One region of the Bacillus cereus group sp. BfR-BA-01430 genome, then DNA from elsewhere that is predicted to be linked to it. Evidence: predicted binding sites of a transcription regulator. Region 1 holds the regulator's gene; each other region holds the start of a gene.

Region 1 (5,207 bases):
CATCAACACCGTTTCATCGAAAACGAAACAATAAATGGGGTAACTGTGTTACAACCTGGATGTAATGGCCATTCATTAGGGAAAGTTCAAATAGAATTAGAACAAAATAATAATCGATGGATCATACAAACATGTCGTTCTGAACTACTATCTGTAGAAGGTGTTCCAGCAGACAATACATTACTTTCACTTGTATCTGACTATGAAGAGCGAACGCAAAAATGGCTCGATCAACCAATTGGTACAATGATTGGTGATATGAAAATTCATGATCCGATGCAAGTTCGGTTACAGGATCATCCTTTTATCGAATTTATCAATACAGTACAAATGGACGTAGCTGAAGTTGATATTTCTTGTACAAGTTTATTTCACAATGCGTCTCCCGGATTCCCAAATGAGATTACAATGCGCGATATTGTTTCTAATTACATTTATCCAAACACATTAAAAGTCATTCGCATTACAGGACAAGATATTTTGGAAGCGCTCGAACGATCTGCTGAATATTTCTCATTGAATGAAAACGGAGATATTATTGTAAACCCTGCCTATATTAAGCCAAAGCCACAACATTATAATTATGATATGTGGGAAGGTATTTCATACATACTAAACATTTCAAAACCAATTGGGAAAAGAGTTGTTTCCTTACATTACAATGGAGAGCCTCTTTCGCTTACGGATGAGTATGATGTTGTTATGAATAACTACCGGGCAAGCGGTGGCGGGAACTACTTTATGTATCAAAATAAACCGGTTATAAAAGACATACCGACTGATATGTCTGAAATCATTGCAAACTATATATTGGAAAGAAAAACGGTGGAAGCAACTCTCAATCATAACTGGATGGTAATAAAATGAAGAGCAAAAGAAACTACACCACTATATATTTCTATGAAAATAAAAAAGATGGGCTTGTCCCATCTTTTAATTTAACTTTGCATTATTTTGCTTTTTTAACGCTTTTAATTTCGCCGGGGTAATATCTTTCCCCTCTTCATTCACGATTTTAATTCCTTTTAATTCGTTTAACATGTTTTGACGAAACCCTTTTAAATATTGTTCACGGAGCGATTGACGTTCCCGTTGTTCTTCTTCAGTTAAACCTTCATTCTTCGCTTTCTTCGCTAAGAAGTTAATACGTTCAATGAGTTCGTGACTTAGCATCTCGAATCCCCTTTCTACTAAAAACTGATTATTATCATACAATAGTTAGTCTTGTTTATCAAGCAATTGCTTCGTATATTCCACATACCTGCGATGCACGGTAGCTTTAGAAACATCATATCCAAATCCGCGAAGTGTTGCAGCAATCTCTTCAAAAGTTAATTCATTGCGGCGCAAACGAACAATCTCCTCAATCGGCACTTCTTTTTTCTCACGCCCCGTACTCAAATGTCGGTTTTTCAAATTTTTCTCCGGTCGAAATCCTCTTTCTACCGCCCTTTTCATGCCACGTTTTATCTTTAAGTTATGAATTTTTCTTTGATACTCTTCAACGATACCAATAATGTCAAGTACCATTGAATCAGAATCAGACAGCTGCAACTCACCGTTATGTGTATGCGTATATACTTTTACTCCTTCTTTATGTAAGCAATGCATTAAAGCAATCTTCGCATTTCCTCTGCCAAGCCTTGTTTCATCTTGAATAAGAAGTACCTCAATTTGCTCATCTCTTATCATGTCTAATATTTCCAATATTCCTTCACGTTCAATTGTATAACCACTTGCTTGTTCTTCAACCACCTTTATAACATTCATTTGATATCGCTCAGCTAAATGCAACAATTCATCTTTTTGACGTGCCAATGATGTTTCTTGCGCTTCTTTCGTTGTACTTACACGAGCATAAATGATTGCATTCATTTGAAACCCTCTTCCTCTTTTTGATTTTTTATTAGTTTAGCATAAATCCTCCATATGTTCGAACTTATGTTTGTAGAATGTTTTTTCACATGGTATACTTATGAATAAGAAAAACGAAAGAAAACGAGGTGTTAAAAAATGGAAAAGTTAACAAAACGCCAGCAAGACATTCTCGACTTCATTAAACTGAAAGTACAGGAAAAAGGTTACCCGCCTTCCGTACGTGAAATTGGTCAAGCAGTCGGCCTTGCTTCCAGTTCTACAGTGCACGGACATTTATCACGTCTAGAAGAGAAAGGATATATTCGACGCGATCCAACGAAACCGAGAGCGATTGAAATTTTAGGAGAAGAAAGAATCGAAACAGGCACACAATCTGTTGTTCAAGTACCAATTGTCGGAAAAGTTACAGCTGGTTTACCGATTACAGCTGTAGAAAGTGTGGAAGAACATTTTCCACTCCCTGCAAGTATCGTTGCTGGAGCTGATCAAGTATTCATGCTGCGAATATCTGGAGATAGTATGATTGAAGCTGGTATTTTTGATGGAGATTTAGTTGTTGTTCGTCAGCAACATTCTGCAAACAATGGTGAGATTGTCGTCGCTCTAACAGAAGATCATGAAGCAACTGTTAAACGTTTTTATAAAGAAAAAGATCACTTCCGTCTACAACCAGAAAACTCTTCTTTAGAACCAATTATTTTAAATTCAGTTTCTGTTATCGGAAAAGTAATTGGTGTATATCGTGATTTACATTAAAAAATAGACCGAAATGGTCTATTTTTTAATGTATTTTCATTATACCATCGTCCACAGCTGTTTTCCTCTCAATTTGCACACTATCATTTCTAAATGTGACTTCTCTAGCATCATCCTTAAAAATCTGTACTTTGCAGGAACAGTCGCGTTTTAAAATTCTTTCCTTCCCATTTATAAAACGAAAATGATCTTCACTTGTCTATGTTTCATTCACTTGAATGCTAACATCTCCCCCAGCTGTTTTTCCCGTGATTTTCACACTACCATCGCCAAATGTGACATTCCTATCCTCTGTTTGAAAAATCTCCACTTCTCCCGCATACGTCTTACCGCTCACAACTGCATTCTGAGGCTTCTCAAGTAAACGAATGTCTATGTCCCCCGCTTCTGAGCTTGCTTGTAAATCGTACTTTACATCATGACCTATAACCTCTACATCTCCACCAGCTGTTTTTGCAACGACTTTACCGCTCGTTCTTTTTATTTCCACTTCTCCTGCTTTTGAAGAGCCTTCTACTGTTTTTGCTGTCACTCGATCCATTTCAACATCTCCACCAAACGTTAAGGCTTCTACACGTTCACTCTTCACGTCACTTACTGTAAGATCACCGGCAGAGGACCTTATTTTTATTTTTTGATAAGAACGCTCCGGAACAACAATTGTTAGCTTTGACGTTTCAATTCCAGAAAATAAAAATGAAACGTCAAATGAAAACCCTTCTTTTATTTTCCCTTTTACTTTTAATGTATCTCCTTCTTCATTAACACTCACTCTTTGTTTTTCAATATTTTCTGACTGTTTCACATAGAAAGAAGAATCATTTCCTTTTTGAATCACAATATCTCCAACATCTAAATCAATATCTATATTTTTAATTGTTTCATTTTTTATAACCTTTTCCGTTTCTTTCTGCTTCGCCGTATCTACCATCTCCGAATATGTTTGTGATATACCAATAATGCCAACTACAATACAAACAATGGCTACCAATATTATTTTTTTCATCTCATTTTTCCCCTCTAATCATTTTGAGATTCCAATTGACATAGCGTATACAAAGATTTTTAAACCATTTTGTACAGTAGTAAGCACCGATACATACTAACAATCCAACCCCAAAAAATGTAATGGAAACAAATATATCAAGCCATAAAAAAGTGCCCGTTAGTATCTTAATTACTACTAGTAATGGTGCTATAACGGAGGAGATCCCTCCAATCCACATTGAGAATATAAAACTTATAATTGTGATTAAAGGTCCTAATACAATAATGAAGTTTAATAAACTAAGTCCAACTACCGACGTAACAGCTCTTGTTATATTTGATGCGGACGGATCTTTTTTCATCTCATCAAAACGATATAAAGCTAACATCTCTTTTGCAATCGCTTTTGGCGAGCCAAGCCCCTTTATAATTTCCGCTTCTGTCTTCCCTTCCTCTAGCCCAAACCGAAAATGCTCCTCATAGTCATATAAAATATCTCTTCTTTCTTCCTCTGGTAGCTTTCTAAGATGTGTTGATAATTCTTGAAGAAATTGCTCCTGATTCATCTCATTACACCCCTTCAATAATTTCCTGTACCCCTTTAGCGAAATCACGCCATTCCGTTACAAGTAAATGTAGTTGTTCTTCTCCTAGATTTGTTAATTGATAATATTTACGCGGCGGCCCTTCCGTTGATTCTTTTAAATATGTTTGAAAATATCCCTCTTTTGTTAATCGGCGTAACAACGGATAAACAGAACCTTCTGATATTAAAAATTTATCGGAAATCTCTTGAACAAGTTCATATCCGTAACAATCTTTTCTTTTAACAAGTGCCAGTACACAAAGCTCCAGCACACCTTTCTTAAACTGGACGTTCAAGGACAATCCTCCTTTTTATCAGTACTACTTAATGCAAGGTACTTCCACTAACCATAATATACCATTTACTATTACTTACTACAAGGTACTGTTGTATATTTGATTGAAATATTACAAGACCATTGTCATGAATTGAAAGAACGTCTCAAAAAAAAACGATAATTCCTTAATGAAGGACTTACCGTTTTTCACTAAAAATACTATTCGTAACTGCATATTAAAAAATTCATGTTTTGAGAAGCTCCGAATAAAGTGAAACTTTAATCAGCAGGGTTTCTTCATCCTCCACTAATCACGAACCCTCATTCCATCGACTGTTGCATCTGTTTTTGCTTCAACCTTTCTTCTAACACATGAATCATAAATAAGAAATGCTCCGCCTCCCTTACAACATGATCCGCTAATAGCGGATTAATTACATTTCGAATTTGACATGTTTGAATAAGTTCCAATCCTGCTTTTTTGAAATTTCTCAATTCAACTGTAGCGTTTTCACTATCTTTATTCATTTTTCCGATAATCGGGTATGTTGGTTGTTTCTGATATAACATTGATTCTACATCTCTAGCTTGACTAAGAAGGACTTCGAAATCATCACCAAATTTTAAAGCAGTATGAACTAAATTTCGTTCTGATTGATCAAGTAATGAGGCAATAAAACGAGAATGTTCCATCATAATTCTTAACCAAAATACATTTTCACT
Region 2 (5,207 bases), on a different contig from region 1:
TGAATAATAAATCTCCTATTGGTCATTTTAAAAACATAATACCATGAAGGAGGAAGAGCAATGAAAAAGCTTAAAATATGTTCCATTATTTCACTAGCAACCATTTCGCTCTTTGGCTGTGCCGGAAATCAAAAAGATAACGCCTTAGATAATCGAAATAACGATAACATTCGAAATGTTAGATACGAAGGAAATCAAACAGATCTTCAAAGAGGAAGAAATGTCCCAAATGATATAACAAACAATGACACACGACTGCACATAGCCACTAAAGCAGCAGACCGCATTGTAAAGCTAAAAGAAATAAATACAGCGAATGTAATTGTTACAAATAGAAACGCCTACGTTGCTGTTGTTTTACGTGATAATGTAAAAGGGGAACTCACAAAAGAATTAGAAAAAAGAGTTGCCGATCAAGTGAGAGCAACTGATCCAAATATTCGTTATGTCTTTGTTTCTTCAAACCCTGATTTCGTTGATCGTATGAGAGATTATGCTGCAAAAATTGATCAAGGGAGACCAGTAAGAGGATTAATCGAGGAATTTAATGAAACGGTTCGAAGAGTGTTCCCAAACTCTCGCTAAAAGAAAAAGTGTCATGATGCTTATATGTGATCATGGCACTTTTTATAGAAATTTATTTTCTAATCTTTGCTGGAACGATTTCTCTTGTTTGCGTAACAATTGACTCCCTCGTTGTAACAGAGGCATTCCATACTTATCATTAATTTGCTCGATAACGGCTAATAACGGCTCTTCTTTTGCATCTTGCTCAAATGAGAATAAATCTAATTGTTTTACCGATTCTGTTTTCCATTCTAATTCAGTCGCTGTAACACCGAGTAAACGAATAGGATCACCATTCCAATGTTGTTTCCATAAACGAGAAGCTGCTTGAAATATATCACGCTCTTCCCAAACTGCATTTTTTAATTGTTTACTTCGCGTGATTGTACGTCTATCATAATATTTCATTATAATTTGAATATTATAGCTAACGAGCGTACGTTTTTGTAATCTACGGCTTACAGATTTTGATAATTTCTTCAGCATATCAAACAATTCTTTCTCTTCATCCATATCCTTTGAAAAAGTCATTGAGTTTCCGACGCTTTTATGTTGCCCCATTTGATTTGGATCAACCTTTCGATCATCGATACCTTTTGCCCGCTTTTGTAAATCAACACCATGCTTTCCAAGCTTCGCGCGAATAATATGTTCGTCTCCCTTTGCTAACTGTTCAATCGTATATATATGAATTTCATTTAATTTCTCTGCTGTTTTCTTCCCAATTCCATGCATACTTTCAACGGAACGTGGCCAAAGCATATACGGAATATCTCGCTTTCGCAACACTGTAATACCGAGCGGCTTTTGCATATCAGAAGCTGTTTTCGCAAGAAAGAGATTTGGCGCTATCCCGATGCTGCATGGAAGTTGCAATTCTGTTATTAATGTCTGTTGAATCATTTTTGCAATTTCAATTGGCGCACCAAGCGCATAACAGTCTGTAATATCTAAATATCCTTCATCTATCGATACCGGTTGTATTTTCTCTGTGAAACGAGAGAGAATTTGAAACATTTGAAAAGAAGCTTCCCGATATAATGTAAAATTCGGCTGCTTCACAATTAAATGGGGACATAACTTCTTTGCTTCCCAAAGTTGCATCGTTGTACGTATCCCGTATTCTCTCGCTTCATAGCTGCATGTCACAATAATTCCTTTTCGCTCTTTTTCATTTCCTGCAATCGCTAACGGTTTTCCTTTTAACGATGGATCATGTGCAATTTCAACCGATGCGAAAAAACAATTCATATCAACATGCAGAATGACACGACCATTTTTCGGGTACATTTCTCTCATGTTTTTCACCTCTTAAGGAACGTTTGTTCTTGGTTTTATTATAGCAAATTCCATGAAAACAGTGGAGCTTTTCAGCTACAAAAACACGTTCCTTCTTATTCATATTTTTGATATACTTATATGAATTGTGGATAATTTTGTAAAAGGAGGAACAATGATAAAAAAACATAGTAAGCTCAATTACACATTCCTTGTTATTATATTCATTATTGCTATTAACTATTTACTACTACCAATTTTCAATTTTCATGCTACCTTCGCACTTCTCCCTCACGTAGTACGTGTCACAACAACTTATATACTCCCCTGGATTTTTTTATATTGGCTCGTTCGCCTTGTAAAAGCAATTGAATCCAAATGAAAAAAAGCGTGTAAACCTTCTATAGGCTACACGCTCTTTCTATTTTCCTTACAATTATTTCGCTACTTCTTCAATAATTGCTACAACTAATTCAGCTGTTTTTGTAAGTTCTTCAACAGGAATTTTTTCGTTTGTTGTATGAATTTCCTCATACCCTACTGCTAAGTTCACTGTTGGGATACCATGTCCAGCAATTACGTTTGCATCACTTCCGCCACCACTTTGATGAAGAGATGGTGTGCGGCCAATTTTTTCAGCTGCACGTTTTGCTACTTCTACAACGTGATCGCCATCTGCAAATTTAAACCCTGGATACATAACTTTTACTTCCACTTCTGCTTGACCGCCCATTTCTTGTGCAGTAGTTTCAAACGCTTCTTTCATTTTCGCAACTTGCGCTTGCATTTTTTCTTCTACTAGAGAGCGTGCTTCCGCAAAAATTTGCACATGGTCACAAACGATATTTGTTTGTGTTCCCCCTTCAAACCGCCCGATATTTGCAGTTGTTTCAGAATCAATGCGTCCAAGTGGCATTTTGGCAATTGCTTTTGCTGCAATTGTAATAGCAGATACGCCTTTTTCTGGCGCTACACCAGCATGTGCTGTTTTCCCACGAATAATTGTATTTACTTTTGCTTGCGTTGGTGCTGCAACTACAATTTCACCAACTTTTCCATCGCTATCTAACGCATAACCATATTTCGCTGTAATGCGTTCGCGATTTAATGCTTTTGCACCGACAAGACCTGATTCTTCGCCAACTGTAATAATAAACTCAATTTTCCCATGCGGAATATTCTTTTCTTTTAAAACGCGGATTGCTTCAAACATCGCTGCTAATCCTGCCTTATCATCTGATCCTAAAATTGTAGTACCATCAGATACAATATACCCATCTTTAATAGAAGGCTTAATTCCTTTTCCTGGAACTACTGTATCCATATGAGAAGTAAAGTAAATTGTATCTACGTCTTCTTTTGTTGCTGGTAACGTACAAATAAGATTACCTGCACCATGTCCCGTTACATCCATTGTATCGTCTTCAAATACTTCAACACCTAGAGCGGTAAATTTCTCTGTTAACACTTTGCAAATTTCCGCCTCAAATTTTGTTTCAGAATCTACTTGTACTAATTCCATAAATTCATTGACTAAACGTTCTTGATTAATCATAAAAACTGCGCCTCCTGCACTACCATTATGTATGTACACTATTCATTATAACAGAATTTCGCGAAATTTTCGAAATACATGACAAAAAACAGATGGTTCGCACATCTATATAACCATCTGTTTACTTTGACTCATTTAAAAGAACCCATCGCATATGATCCTCCCACACTCCATTGACCATTAACATTTTTCGAGATACACCTTCATATTGAAATCCAAGTTTTGTGACAACTTGAATCGATGCTAAATTTCGAGGCATAATTGGCGCTTCAATTCGATGTAAACGAGCTTCTTGAAAAGCTACCTCAATTGCCTTTCTAAGCGCTTCTGTTGTATATCCTTTATTCAATTCATCCTTATCCAATTTATAGCCAAGAACACATGATTGATAAACACCTCTCACAATTAAATTGAACGAAATACAGCCAATAATATTTGTATCATCCTCTTTTTTAAATATCCATAGTCGGATTATTTTCCCCTCTGCTGCTTCTTTTCTATCTTTCTTAAGTCGTTTTGTTTGATACTCTAATGTAAAAAAATCATCTGGTCTATATTCTTCCCATGCTTTTAAAAAATCACGATTTTTATCGTAATATTGAAGAACTTGCTTTGCATACGACTCATCAATTTCTCTTAATTGTAAACGCTCTGTTTCATATATTTTCATCATCGTATCTCCATCCTTCAGCTTACAAAACTGTTAAAAGTATTTCCTTACTTTTTTTATATTCTCTATGTATTGCAAATTTTCCTGTTATGTTCCGAGACACTTCCCAAACTTTGTCTTTCCCCTTGTCCCTTCTTTCGTTTCTCGTTACAATAAACTTGTAATGACTGCAAGGAGGCCCATTATGAATAAAAAAGCACAAAAAATTATGGTATATATCATGCTTATTTCCATGCTTGTAACAACATTACTCGCTGGTGCAAGTATGTTTTGGTAAAAAAGTGTATTTATCCTGCTATTGGTGAGCAGCAAAACTCTCGCTAATTAAAGTTGCACTTTATCTCTATAATAAAAACAAGGCTGTATATTCTCATAGAAAATAACAGCCTTGTTTGATTAAACAAAATGGAGATCTACTTTATTACTAACAAAATTGCTACAATACTAAACGAAAACATCATCATAAGAGCCATCACAAAACTTGTATACTGTTTTTGCTGAAATGCTCCAACTACAAATGTTAAATTTAACAATGCCATAAATAGAATAGATACAAAAAAAGTGCATATATTAAAAATCGCTAATATAAAGGTAATAATGAATAGAAAACCAATTAAAAATTGCGCGTACGAAATTTTTGAATTCACATACATATAAGCAATTCCTTTCTTACTATCTCTATATATCTTCATTAACGCATGAACATGCACACATATCAATCATATAAGGTACATGTAAAGAACATCTACCTTATATGATTGACTCTCTCTAGCGAATCGCTCCTTTTTCTTTCGCCAGCTGCGAGAAGGATTTCTTCGATTTGACAATCCATACTTTTGTTCCGATTGGAACACGATCAAATAAATATTCCACATCATGTTTCTTCATCCTAATACATCCTTGTGAAATATATTTCCCAATAGAACTCGGTTGATTTGTACCATGAATACCATATTTGCTTCCATCGGTCCCTCTTGCATTAAATCCCATCCACCTCGATCCAAGTGGATTTTTCGGTGATCCTCCTGGAATATTTTTTGCAATATAGTAAGGATTTTTTGCTTTCATCACAATATCAAATGTTCCCTCTGGTGTGAGTTCATTTGTTTTTCCAGTTGCAACAGGAAAAACATTTTG
Region 3 (5,207 bases), on a different contig from region 1:
GCAACAAGCGCAGCAACCACCGACAAGGCAAGATGAGATAAAGCTAGTTGGCACAAAAGAGAAAGTATCTACGTATGAAATTAATAATAAGGAACTACAACTAGAAGTCTCTGCTAAGGGAACGACTTACGTAGATATTAAAGATGAAAATGGTAATGAAATTTATAAAGGGACATTAGAAGCAGGTCAAACTGTTCCACAAAATTTAACAGAGAAAAAAGAAGTGCGATTAAATATCGGTAATGCACTGAATACAGAAGTTAAAGTAAATGGAAAAGTTGTGAATTACGGTTTAAATGCTGAAGAGGCATTGCACCAAAGAATGGTGATTAAAAACTTAGGGGGAGAACAACCTGCACAATAATAGTCATCGCTTCGATGACTTTTTTCAATAGAACAAATGTTTGTGACATGATGGAGGAATAGTTGTGAACTTACCAAATAAAATTACGATATCTCGAATCTGCTTAATTCCAATTTTTTTAGTCATTATGATTGCGCCTTTTGACTGGGGTTCATATACAATTGGAAACGTAGATTTACCAATTCAACATTTAATCGGGGCGCTTATTTTTATTATTGCATCAGCTACTGACTGGATTGATGGGCATTTAGCAAGAAAATATAATCTTGTTACAAATTTAGGGAAATTCCTGGATCCATTAGCTGATAAATTGCTTGTTTCAGCGGCGCTTATTACATTAGTTGAAATGCAATATGTACCAGCGTGGATTGTAATTGTTATTATTAGTCGTGAATTTGCAGTTACAGGCTTACGACTTGTATTAGCTGGCACTGGAGAAGTTGTTGCAGCTAATATGTTAGGGAAAATCAAGACGTGGACACAAATTATTGCAATTTCAGCATATTTATTACATGATGTGCCATTAAATTTAATCTATATTCCAGTTGCTGATATTTTTATATGGATTGCATTGATCTTTACAGTTATTTCTGGGTTTGATTACTTTTGGAAAAATAGAGCTGTGTTTGTCAATTCAAAATAGCAGTTTATGGGGGAATCGGAATGAATGCCGAAATTATTGCAGTTGGAACAGAATTATTACTGGGGCAAATTACAAATACAAATGCAAAGTTTTTATCTGAAAAATTAGCTTCTATTGGAATAAATGTTTATTATCATACTGTAGTAGGTGATAATACAAGGCGGCTACAAGAGGCTATTCGCACAGCTGAAAAACGTGCAAATATATTGATTTTTACTGGCGGACTCGGACCGACAAAAGATGATTTAACGAAAGAAACAATTGCGTCTATTGTTAAGGAAGACCTTGTTTATGATGAAGCGGCATTAACATCGATTCGTGAATATTTTAATCGAACGGGTCGTGAGTTCACAGAGAATAATAAGAAACAAGCACTCGTTTTAAAGGGTTCAACTGTATTTGCAAATGATCACGGTATGGCGCCGGGTATGGGATTACATAAAAATGAAAAAGTGTATATTTTATTGCCAGGTCCACCGAAAGAAATGCAACCAATGTATAATAGCTATGTAGATCCGTTCTTACGTAATGTAACAACTGGTGAACGTATTTATTCTCGCGTCCTTCGTTTTTTCGGTATTGGTGAATCTCAGTTAGAAGTAAAAGTACAAGATTTAATTGACAACCAAACGAATCCGACAATTGCACCGCTAGCTTCTGATGGAGAGGTAACGTTGCGGTTAACTGCAAAACATCAGAATGTAGAGCAAGCGAAGGTATTACTTCAGCAAGTAGAACATGTAATCTTAGAAAGAGTAGGCGAGTTTTTTTACGGCTATAATCAAGATTTCCTTCACCATAAGGCAATTGAGTTATTGAAGAAAAAAGGTTTCACTCTAGCCTGTGCTGAAAGTTTAACAGGTGGCCTTTTTGGTAATCAAGTAACGGAAAATGCTGGTGTGTCTTCTATTTTTAAAGGTGGCATAATTTGCTATCACAATGATGTAAAACAGCATATTTTGCACGTTCCTGAAGAAACTTTACAAACGGCAGGTGCGGTGAGTGAAGAATGTGCGCGTGATCTTGCTGAAAATGTAAAATTACTTTTAAAATCGGATATTGGCATTAGTTTTACGGGAGTCGCAGGGCCGGCTGCTTCAGAAAATAAAGAACCTGGAACTGTATTTATCGGTTTAGCAATAAAAGATGAACCGACAATAGTTTTTCCGCTTCATTTAAGTGGGAGCCGTCAGCAAATTCGTGAACGTACTGTGAAATATGGATTTTATCATTTATACAAAAAGCTAGAAGAGATGTAAGTTTCTTCTAGCTTTTTTATGGTAAAAATGCGTTTTTATAAACTGGAAATAAAAAAATCGAATAAATGTTCGATTTTTGTTGGCAAATTAAAATAAAAATAGGTATAATAAGATTAGCAATTGAGTTAAGGAGGAATTTGAATGAGTGATCGTCAAGCAGCGTTAGATATGGCGTTAAAACAAATAGAGAAGCAATTCGGTAAAGGTTCCATTATGAAATTGGGAGAGCAAGCTGAACGCAAGGTTTCAACAGTACCAAGCGGTTCGTTAGCGCTTGATGTAGCGCTAGGGGTTGGTGGTTATCCACGCGGTCGTATTATTGAAATTTACGGGCCTGAAAGCTCAGGGAAAACGACAGTTTCATTACACGCGATTGCAGAAGTGCAACGTCAAGGTGGACAAGCGGCATTTATTGATGCGGAGCATGCGATGGATCCTGTATATGCACAGAAATTAGGGGTTAACATCGACGAATTACTATTATCACAGCCTGATACAGGGGAGCAAGGATTAGAAATTGCCGAAGCATTAGTACGAAGCGGTGCAATTGATATTATCGTAATCGACTCTGTAGCTGCCCTTGTACCAAAAGCGGAGATTGAAGGAGAAATGGGTGACTCTCACGTCGGTTTACAAGCACGTTTAATGTCACAAGCACTTCGTAAACTTTCAGGTGCAATTAATAAGTCAAAAACAATTGCAATCTTTATTAACCAAATTCGTGAAAAAGTTGGGGTTATGTTCGGGAACCCAGAGACAACTCCAGGTGGTCGTGCATTGAAATTCTATTCAACAGTACGTCTTGAAGTACGCCGTGCCGAACAATTAAAGCAAGGTAATGAAATTGTTGGTAATAAAACGAAAGTAAAAGTAGTGAAAAATAAAGTAGCACCGCCATTCCGCGTAGCAGAAGTGGACATTATGTACGGAGAAGGTATTTCAAGAGAAGGCGAAATTTTAGATATGGCTTCTGAACTGGATATCGTTCAGAAAAGTGGTGCTTGGTATGCCTATAATGAAGAGCGTTTAGGACAAGGACGCGAAAATGCAAAACAATTCTTAAAAGAAAATCCAGATATAAGAGACGAAATTGCATTCTTTATTCGTGAGCATCATGGAATTGGTGAAGATTCTGCTCCTGAAAATATGGAAGAAAGCACAATTCTTGATTAAAAAGACACGATTTCGTGTCTTTTTTTTATAAATGTATCCGGTATTTTCGAAGTGCCCGCAAAAGCACAACATAATGAGTGGAAGATGGGGAAACGCCACTGAGTAAAATTTTATTTTGTAAGCAGCGCTTTCAGCAGGTGGTGTTTCACTATTTTTTATACATATTAGGTGTATATATAGATTATTTATAAAGATAGTGCTACATTTTCTTTTTGTTTACGGAACATTTGAATGTTAAAGGTAAAGAAAGTAAAAGTAGACAACGCTTGACAACGAAAAATGCGATAGATACAATGAGAATGTATATTTTTTCTTATATACGATACACTCTTCTCAAGAAGAGAAGTAATATTCGGAGTAAGATCTCAATCTTGCCGAAATAATAATATGACATTTTAATTGTGAAATGAAGAAAGTCCCTTAAAAAAGTGGGACGACAGTCTTTGCTGTACGTTGCAATTCGATGTACATGCCGACAGTCTTTTTTCATTCATAGCAAGAGGAGGTGAAATCATGAGTAATACAGTTTGGATACTCATCTCCATTTTGCTTGCAACAGTCGGTGCAGTTGTTGGCTTTTTTGTTCGAAAGTCTATTGCAGAAGCGAAGATTAATGGTGCAGCTAATGAAGCGAAGCGTATTTTAGACGATGCGAATCGCGAAGCAGAGGCACTTAAAAAAGAAGCGCTTTTAGAAGCAAAGGATGAAATTCATACACTTCGTACAGAAGCTGAATTAGAAATTCGTGACCGTAGAAGCGAATTACAAAAACAAGAAAATCGTTTAATGCAAAAAGAAGAGAACCTTGATCGTAAAGACGAAACGCTCGATAAACGTGAGCAGATGTTAGAAAAGAAAGAGGAATCTCTTGTAGCGAGACAACAGCAGATTGAAGAGTTGGAAAGCAAAGTGGGAGAGTTAGTTCAAAAGCAACAAACGGAATTAGAGCGCATTTCCAATCTGACACGCGAACAGGCGAAATCGATCATTTTAGGGAAAGTGGAAAACGAACTTTCTCATGAAATTGCCGCGATGGTAAAAGAGAGTGAAGTTCGTGCGAAAGAAGAAGCTGATAAGAAAGCAAAAGAGATTTTATCTTTAGCAATGCAAAGATGTGCAGCTGATCATGTTGCTGAAACAACCGTTTCGGTTGTAAATCTTCCAAATGACGAAATGAAGGGACGTATTATTGGGCGTGAAGGTCGTAATATTCGTACGTTAGAAACCTTAACAGGTATCGACCTTATTATTGATGATACACCTGAGGCAGTAATTTTATCAGGATTTGACCCAATTCGTCGTGAAACAGCTCGTATCGCTCTTGATAAGCTCGTACAGGATGGACGTATTCACCCAGCTCGTATTGAAGAAATGGTTGAAAAATCAAGACGTGAAGTGGATGAATATATTCGTGAAGTAGGAGAACAAACAACATTTGAAGTTGGTATCCACGGATTACACCCAGATTTAATTAAAATTTTGGGTCGCTTGAAATACCGTACAAGTTATGGACAAAACGTGCTGAAGCACTCTATGGAAGTAGCTTACTTAACAGGACTTATGGCAGCAGAACTGGGCGAGGATGAAAAACTAGCAAGACGTGCTGGTTTACTTCATGATATCGGTAAAGCAATCGATCATGAAGTGGAAGGCAGTCACGTTGAAATTGGTGTTGAACTCGCAACGAAATATAAAGAGCACCCTGTTGTTATAAACAGTATCGCCTCTCACCATGGTGATACAGAGCCAACTTCTATCATTGCAGTTT

The links. Region 1 encodes LexA, which represses DNA repair genes until DNA is damaged. Its sites were predicted from a motif close to CGAACATATGTTCG; they were not measured.
Positions count from the first base shown of each region.
Region 2: a site for LexA is predicted at 1,883-1,896, ahead of MR058_RS09335 (DNA polymerase IV). Genes of this name have one in related genera too.
Region 3: a site for LexA is predicted at 2,325-2,338, ahead of recA (recombinase RecA). Genes of this name have one in related genera too.

Region 1 is NZ_JAKUEW010000002.1:731,695-736,901, forward strand. Features, by position in the region: gene MR058_RS08030 (bifunctional metallophosphatase/5'-nucleotidase) at 1-867, shown strand, start outside; gene MR058_RS08035 (DUF896 domain-containing protein) at 934-1,173, opposite strand; gene MR058_RS08040 (YneB family resolvase-like protein) at 1,219-1,875, opposite strand; gene lexA (transcriptional repressor LexA) at 2,014-2,634, shown strand; gene MR058_RS08050 (DUF4097 family beta strand repeat-containing protein) at 2,834-3,640, opposite strand; gene MR058_RS08055 (DUF1700 domain-containing protein) at 3,642-4,187, opposite strand; gene MR058_RS08060 (PadR family transcriptional regulator) at 4,192-4,503, opposite strand; gene MR058_RS08065 (DUF2935 domain-containing protein) at 4,806-5,207, opposite strand, start outside.
Region 2 is NZ_JAKUEW010000003.1:202,893-208,099, forward strand. Features, by position in the region: gene MR058_RS09330 (YhcN/YlaJ family sporulation lipoprotein) at 61-585, shown strand; gene MR058_RS09335 (DNA polymerase IV) at 628-1,866, opposite strand; gene MR058_RS09340 (hypothetical protein) at 2,024-2,227, shown strand; gene MR058_RS09345 (tripeptidase T) at 2,282-3,400, opposite strand; gene MR058_RS09350 (GNAT family N-acetyltransferase) at 3,522-4,070, opposite strand; gene prli42 (stressosome-associated protein Prli42) at 4,255-4,347, shown strand; gene MR058_RS09360 (DUF3894 domain-containing protein) at 4,484-4,723, opposite strand; gene MR058_RS09365 (L,D-transpeptidase) at 4,839-5,207, opposite strand, start outside.
Region 3 is NZ_JAKUEW010000007.1:154,924-160,130, forward strand. Features, by position in the region: gene MR058_RS14055 (helix-turn-helix domain-containing protein) at 1-364, shown strand, start outside; gene pgsA (CDP-diacylglycerol--glycerol-3-phosphate 3-phosphatidyltransferase) at 429-1,007, shown strand; gene MR058_RS14065 (competence/damage-inducible protein A) at 1,028-2,266, shown strand; gene recA (recombinase RecA) at 2,408-3,439, shown strand; gene rny (ribonuclease Y) at 3,953-5,207, shown strand, end outside.